One region of the Microbacter margulisiae genome, then DNA from elsewhere that is predicted to be linked to it. Evidence: riboswitches for the same ligand, from Rfam matches in the RefSeq annotation. Region 1 holds a riboswitch; the other holds the start of a gene.
What was found. A riboswitch is a leader RNA that binds a small molecule or an ion and turns the genes downstream of it on or off. The one in region 1 is predicted to bind cobalamin.
Positions count from the first base shown of each region.

Region 2: it holds a riboswitch for cobalamin, as region 1 does, so the genes downstream of both, FHX64_RS06060 (TonB-dependent receptor plug domain-containing protein) here and FHX64_RS02255 (cobyric acid synthase) in region 1, are expected to answer to the same signal.

Region 1 covers NZ_JACHYB010000001.1:526,001-529,430, reverse strand. Annotated here, with positions in the region: gene FHX64_RS02260 (GDSL-type esterase/lipase family protein) at 1-80, opposite strand, end outside; gene FHX64_RS02255 (cobyric acid synthase) at 300-1,784, opposite strand; cobalamin riboswitch at 1,860-2,128, opposite strand; gene FHX64_RS02250 (Gfo/Idh/MocA family protein) at 2,352-3,398, shown strand.
Region 2 covers NZ_JACHYB010000001.1:1,518,879-1,522,308, reverse strand. Annotated here, with positions in the region: gene FHX64_RS06070 (hypothetical protein) at 1-224, shown strand, start outside; gene FHX64_RS06065 (tRNA threonylcarbamoyladenosine dehydratase) at 341-1,087, shown strand; cobalamin riboswitch at 1,424-1,626, shown strand; gene FHX64_RS06060 (TonB-dependent receptor plug domain-containing protein) at 1,729-3,430, shown strand, end outside.

The DNA of each region.
Region 1 (3,430 bases):
TAAGCGGGAGCTTTGGGATGGGCATACAAAAACATAGCGCTGGCGATACAGAAAAGGCTAACAAGATAAATTCGCTTCATAAAGTTATGGTTTAAGGTTATGGTGCATATCATTTGATGCTGAACATCCTTCAAAGGTCATACATTTTTTTGTAAAATCCAACGGTTTGGATGTTTTATTTTAAGTCAGGATATGTTTAGAAAGGAAAAGAAGAGGAATCGGTTCTGTTTGAATATCCGTTGATATGGCTGGCGTCTTCATCATACCTCCGTAAAGGTAAAGATCATTGCCATCCCTCCTTAATCATCTGGCTGCATGGTTTTATAGATGTATTCCATATCTACATGCTGACGGATATGAGCTGCCAGTTTATCGTATTGTTCTTCTTTAAAAGCCGGATAATCGAAAGTAACGGATTTACCGGATTTATATCCGGGCACCTGGCGGAGGATATATCCGACAGTTTCTGTATGGTCAAAAAAACCATGCAGGTAGGTACCAAAAGTCTTTTCATTCCGGAAGTAACCATCACTCACTCCACTGTCAAGGAGACAAAGCGGCGAGGGTTGTTCTGCAACCGTCTCTCCCATATGGATTTCATATCCTGTACAATCGGGTTTGGTGCCGAGAAAAGAAAAATGACAAGCTTCTGTCTTTTTTTCCCGTGTTAGTATAGTTCGTACCGGTAAAAGCCCCAGACCTTGCATTACAGCCACATCCCCTTCTATCCCCAAAGGATCTTCCACCCAATTCCCCATCATCTGGTAACCGCCGCAAATGCCATAAACCGATTTTCCTATAGCATGCTGCTGCAAGATTGCCTTAGCCATCCCTGACTGACGGAGGTAGTTAAGATCGTCGATGGTGTTTTTAGATCCCGGCAACAGGATGATATCGGCATCCGCCAGTTCCTCAGGATGGGATGCATAAAACAGATGGACATCGGGATGCTGTTCCAGCATGTTGAAGTCAGTAAAGTTTGATAAATGCCGCAATAAGACAACGGCAATCGTAACCTTCCCTACCCTGTCCTTTTCTTTCCGGTATTCAAGGGTTACCGAGTCTTCCTGGTCAATATGAATATCATGGAAATAAGGAATAACTCCCACAACAGGCACTCCGGTCAGCTCTTCCAACATTTTCTTTCCATCTTCAAACAACGCCATATCACCCCTGAACTTATTGATGAGAACTCCTTTGATCAACTTCTTCTGAGTTTCGGGTAAGAGCTGAATACTTCCATACACACTGGCAAAAACTCCTCCGCGGTCAATATCGGCAATCAAGAAAGTCGGTGCATTCAAAGCTTCTGCCACGCGCATGTTGGTAATATCCCTGTCCCATAAATTTATCTCCGAAATGCTACCTGCCCCTTCTATTACCAAGGGATTGAATTCCTTCGTCAAGCGATGGCAGGCGGCCATTGCCTGTAGAAAAAGATCATTGCGGTCGGTCTGGTTAAAGTACTGATGTGCGGATTGGTTTCCTATAACTTTTCCGTTAAGCACGACTTGCGAAGAGGTATCGTCGGTTGGTTTCAGTAATACCGGATTCATATCTGCACGGCAGGGAATGCCGCAGGCCTCTGCCTGTGTCGCCTGAGCCCGTCCAATCTCCAGCCCATCCGGCGTTGCATAACTGTTGAGCGACATGTTTTGTGCTTTAAAAGGCGCAGGATGAAAACCATCCTGTTTGAATATCCGGCAAAAAGCAGCATTGATTACACTTTTGCCTACATCGGAACCGGTTCCGACAAACATCACGGGTCGAAGTTGCATACTCATTTCTTATTTAATCATTACTCTCTATTCGAATATGGCAGGAGTAATACTAATCCATCTGCCGGGATGGCCTGAAGTGCCGGTATATGAGCACTGGCAGCTCTTCCGGCTCATTTCCATATGCAAAGCCTACCATTTTCAGTCTCTTCGATCAGCTTTTGTTTTTAGCAACCTTCCCGGCTTTGGGATACTGATAAACAGTGGCAATGGTAATTCAGATACGTTTATGGAATTGACAGCTGCAGATACAGCACCGGAGTAGTTCATTCCGTGATGAAGGCACCGGACTCACTCTTTCGATCATTCCCTGCATTAAGCAATGATCGCCAAATGCGTTGACAAAAGTACTCAAAGTAGTGGGATAGCCAAATTATGATTGCGTCAATATTATTGATCGTAAATCAGCTGTAATTATACAAATTCTAAAAATCAAAGATCAAATCATATCGCCACATCCTGCTTTATCGTATCTTTGCCACGTGAGATTTAAGCGGAGTACCTGTATTTATATTGCTTTTGCTGTGATACAATACTCCTTCTCTAACATCTATAATTTGAAAATAAGACAATATGTATAAATTAGGCATTTTAGGTTTAGGCGAGGGACGCAGCACAATGTCTGCTGCATTGCAAAGCGAAAAATGGATATTACAAAAGGTTTGCGACATGAACGAAGCGTTGTGTAAACAGCGCGCCAAAGAGTTCGATTTCTATCATTACACAACCCGGTATGAAGATTTGCTGAATGATCCTGAAATTGATGTGATCGGGATTTATACGCCTGATAAATGGCATGCCGATCATATTAAAATGGCTCTTCAGGCCGGAAAACATGTAGTTTGTGCCAAACCCCTTCTGGATGATCTGAGCCAGGCCCGGGAGCTGATAGAACTTTCAGAAAAAACAGGGAAAAAAGTATTTGTGGGCCAAAGTAGCCGCTTCTTCGAACCGATGAGACGTCAACGAACAGATTATCTGGCAGGAGAAATAGGCGACCTGGTCACCGTGGAAGCTTATTACCATGCCGACCAACGCTGGTTTCTGGCAAAAGGCTGGTCGCTCGAATCTTCCTTTAAATGGCTTTACGGCGGACTCAGCCATCCTGTTGATTTGGTTCGCTGGTATTTGCCCGATATTGTGGAGGTAATGGGTTATGGCATGCTAAGTCCCAATGGAAAAGCAGGTGGCCTTAAAAATGCAGACACCATGCACTTCATCCTGAAAGCCGCCGATGGACGTATTGCCCGGGTAAGTGGTGTTTATTCATGCCCCATTCAACCCACTTTACGCGACAGCGAGATGAGTTGCATTCTACGTGGTACGGAAGGTTCCAGCCAGGGAGATTATATGGATCTTCGATATGCCATTACCACCTCCTCCGGTGAAGAAAAAATAATCACTTTTGAACATAAACTGAAACATTTTTTCCGCTTTGAAGGTAAATCACACCATGCAGGAGAATACCAGAATTATTATGAATATTTTGCTGATTGTCTTGATTCCGGAGAAACAGCTTATCCCGACCTGCGGGAAGGAATCGGAACAGTAGCCATTATGCAGGCCATGGATGAGTCCTTGCGCACCGGACTACCCGTCAAACCTAAAAACATTTTATGATGTAAACCGTTCGCTGAACAAATACGTGAAAG
Region 2 (3,430 bases), 990 kb from region 1:
GCTTGTTGCTTCAATACAATTTTACCGGTTCTTTTTTCCTGGGTGCTGAACTGTTTCATCAGACTCCGTCTTCTGTGGATACACCTGCCAATACTGGTCTGCATGTTGGGGGAGGCATTCCTGTTGCCCGGAACACTCAAATCCTTTTTTCTACTGATCTTGGCAATGGCCTTACTGCCTATAAACATTTTGCTTATTATTTGGGGTTATACCATACATTCTGAATGCCGGTAACGTGGATAGATGAATGCAAAGCAATATCTTTGCATTCTTTTTAGCGGTTTCAGCATCGGGGATTGAGGATGTCCCGGAATTGTCATATCAATAAATCAGCGTTGTAATGAGTTTGCAAGAAGATATTTTTCATCGTACGGAGTTATTACTTGGAGCAAAGGCAATGGCCTGTTTAGCCGAAAAGAAAGTAATCATTTTTGGTATTGGCGGAGTGGGAAGCTGGTGCGCGGAGGCGTTGATCCGCAGTGGCATTATATATCTGACGATTGTGGACAGCGATCGTGTAGATGTGACGAATGTCAACCGGCAATTGCATGCAACTACCGAGACTCTCGGGGAATTAAAGACGGAGGTGTTTAAACAGCGTTTATTGAGTATTAATCCTGATGCGCAAATCACCGCTATAGCCAACCGCTATAATGCATCCACCTCTGCTTCGTTTGCGCTGAATTCATATGATGTTATTATTGATGCAATTGATAGCCTCGAGGATAAAATGCATCTGATTCTGGAAGCGACACACACTTCGGCTCTGTTTTTTTCTTCGATGGGAGCTGCCTGGAGACTGGATCCGACGCGTGTCAGGGTTGCTGAGTTTTGGAAGGTGCAAGGGTGTCCTCTTGCGTCTTCTTTGCGTACGCGGTTCCGTAAGCAATCTCTTTTCCCTGAGAAAAAATTTCTGGCAGTTTACAGTGATGAGCATGTTATCGGGCCGAAAGATAAAATAACAAACGAGGCTAATTCTGCTTTAAAACCTGCCCATCGTGAAAATGGATCGGTCGTTTATGTGACCGCTGTTTTTGGATTTACCATTGCCAGTCTGGTAGTCAAAACATTAATGTCATCAGTCTAAAGGCAGGAATCAGTAGACTAAAGTCGAAGGTTTAAAGTCAAACAACGGGTTGAAAGTTTAAGGTGTAAAATTGAAAGTGTAAAAAAACAACAGGTCGAAAGTCTAAAGACAATCTGTTATGGGAATTTTGGATCAACTGGATTGCTGATTTCCAGAGTTCAATAATTCTTCTTATAACTTCCTTAACTTCTCATCTTCCATTATCTTCAGATTTTCATTGTCAATTTTCAATTGAATGCGTCTTCCCGTAACTTTTTTAACTTCCAGATTGTCATTGCTGTCTACGTATCTCTCAAAATATTCTTTCCATCTTTTTAGCTGAATCAAAAATTAGTCTTACCTTTGCCGGTGCATTGGTTCGCCGACGGTGCATTCGTGCCGGGCGATGAAAAGGGAATCAGGTGAAATTCCTGGACAGTCCCGCTACTGTAAGTCCTATGCAACGTTTCAACACAATCTTTAGCCACTATTTCCGAGAAATGGGAAGGCTGTTTGAAACGAGGATAAGTCAGGAGACCTGCCATGCAAATAAACAGGTAAAGCTTTCGAGGAAAGAGCTTCTAACCAAATGAGAATCTGCAAGGCTTCCATTTGATTTTGCATTCCCGTGAAAGCTGTTTGAATGTCAAACAGTTTTTTTTATGTCATTTTATTTGCATTTTGACCGCAGTAAGCTTTCTGTGTTGCATCATAGCACAAGAAAGATCATGTTATTTGTGTGCCTTTCGCTTGGTATATGCTCTTTAAAGGCGCAAAAAGACAGTGTGCATGTGATGAAGGAAGTCACCGTCACAGCAATACCGCTGCCTCACCTGGCAAATACAAGTGTACCTGTACAAACATTTAATGCCGCCAATATTGCCGGTATGGATGCGCTGCAATTGTCAGACGTGGTTAAACATTTTGCAGGCGTTACCGTAAAAGATTACGGAGGCATCGGAGGATTAAAGACTGTTTCAATCCGGGGATTGGGGCCAACGCATACGGCGGTCAGTTATGACGGACAATTGATGAGTGACGCCCAAAACGGAGAAATCGATTTGGGTAAACTATCTCTGAGCCATGTACAGGAAATCTCATTAGCCAACGGAGATGACGAAGATGTGCTGGAAAGCGCCAGAGCTTTCGCTGCGGCAGGATTATTGTCGGTGGTGACAAAGAGGCCTCATCTGGATTCATTGCATTGCATTAAGGGAGAAGCTGCTTTTCAGACCGGTTCTTTTGGATGGGAGCATCCTACTTTTTGGATGGGCAATCGCCTGAGCCGTCATCTTTCTTCAACCCTGTTCCTGGAGTCCCAATATGCCAATGGCCGTTATCCTTTTACAATTCATAACGGGGATTCCATTCAACATCTTCAACGGACGAATGATGATGTGCATCTATACCACGGAGAAGCCAATTTGTTTTATATCCCGGATTCGTGCCATCGGTTGACTGCCAAGATATTTGCTTCCAACGGAGTTCGCGGATTACCCGGCGCTGTTATTTTCTATAATCCTTATGCAGCCCAGGGGCAACGGCTTTATGATCAGGATTATTTTGTGCAAGCCCGGTTTGTATCTATATTATCAACGCAAAGTAGTTACGCCCTGGGAGCAAAAGCCGAAAACAGCTATTCGCGTTATGTGGACCCTTATTTTTTGAATGCTGCCGGAGGACTTGATAATCGCTTTCGTCAGCAGGAATATGATTTGTCGGGAGCATATGCCCGGACATGGAGTCGCTTGCTGAATCTCTCCTTAGCCAGCGATTTTGTCTATAATCATTTGAATGCTAATCTGGCGCAATTTGCACAGCCAAGTCGTTTTTCTTCCTATACTTCGGTGAAAGAGCGGCTTCATCTGAACTCCTTTCATGCAGAAGCGGCCTTGTTATCTACGTATATTGCCGACCGGGTTGCGTTGGGAAGTGAATCTCCCCATCATTTCCGTTTGTCGCCGATGCTTAGTGTCAGTGCAGAACCTTTTCAGATTGCACATTGGCAGTGGAGGGCGTTTTATAAAGAGACATTCCGTATGCCCACATTCAATGAACTCTATTATACCGGTATTGGGAATACGCGTCTGAAGCCTGAGGTAGCGCAGCAATTGAATGTTGGTACGTCGTACTGGACATCGGGACAGGCTGGTTATTTATCCGTTTCTCTTGATGGATATTACAACCGAGTGCTTAATAAGATTGTAGCAGTGCCTTCGGGCAACCTGTTTATTTGGTCGATGTTGAATTTAGGATTGGTTTCGATTCACGGGATGGATTTGTCGTGCCGTAGCGAAATTCGTCTGACCGGTACTATTCATGCCACTTTTGAAGGAAGCTATAGCTATCAGTCCGCTTTAGACA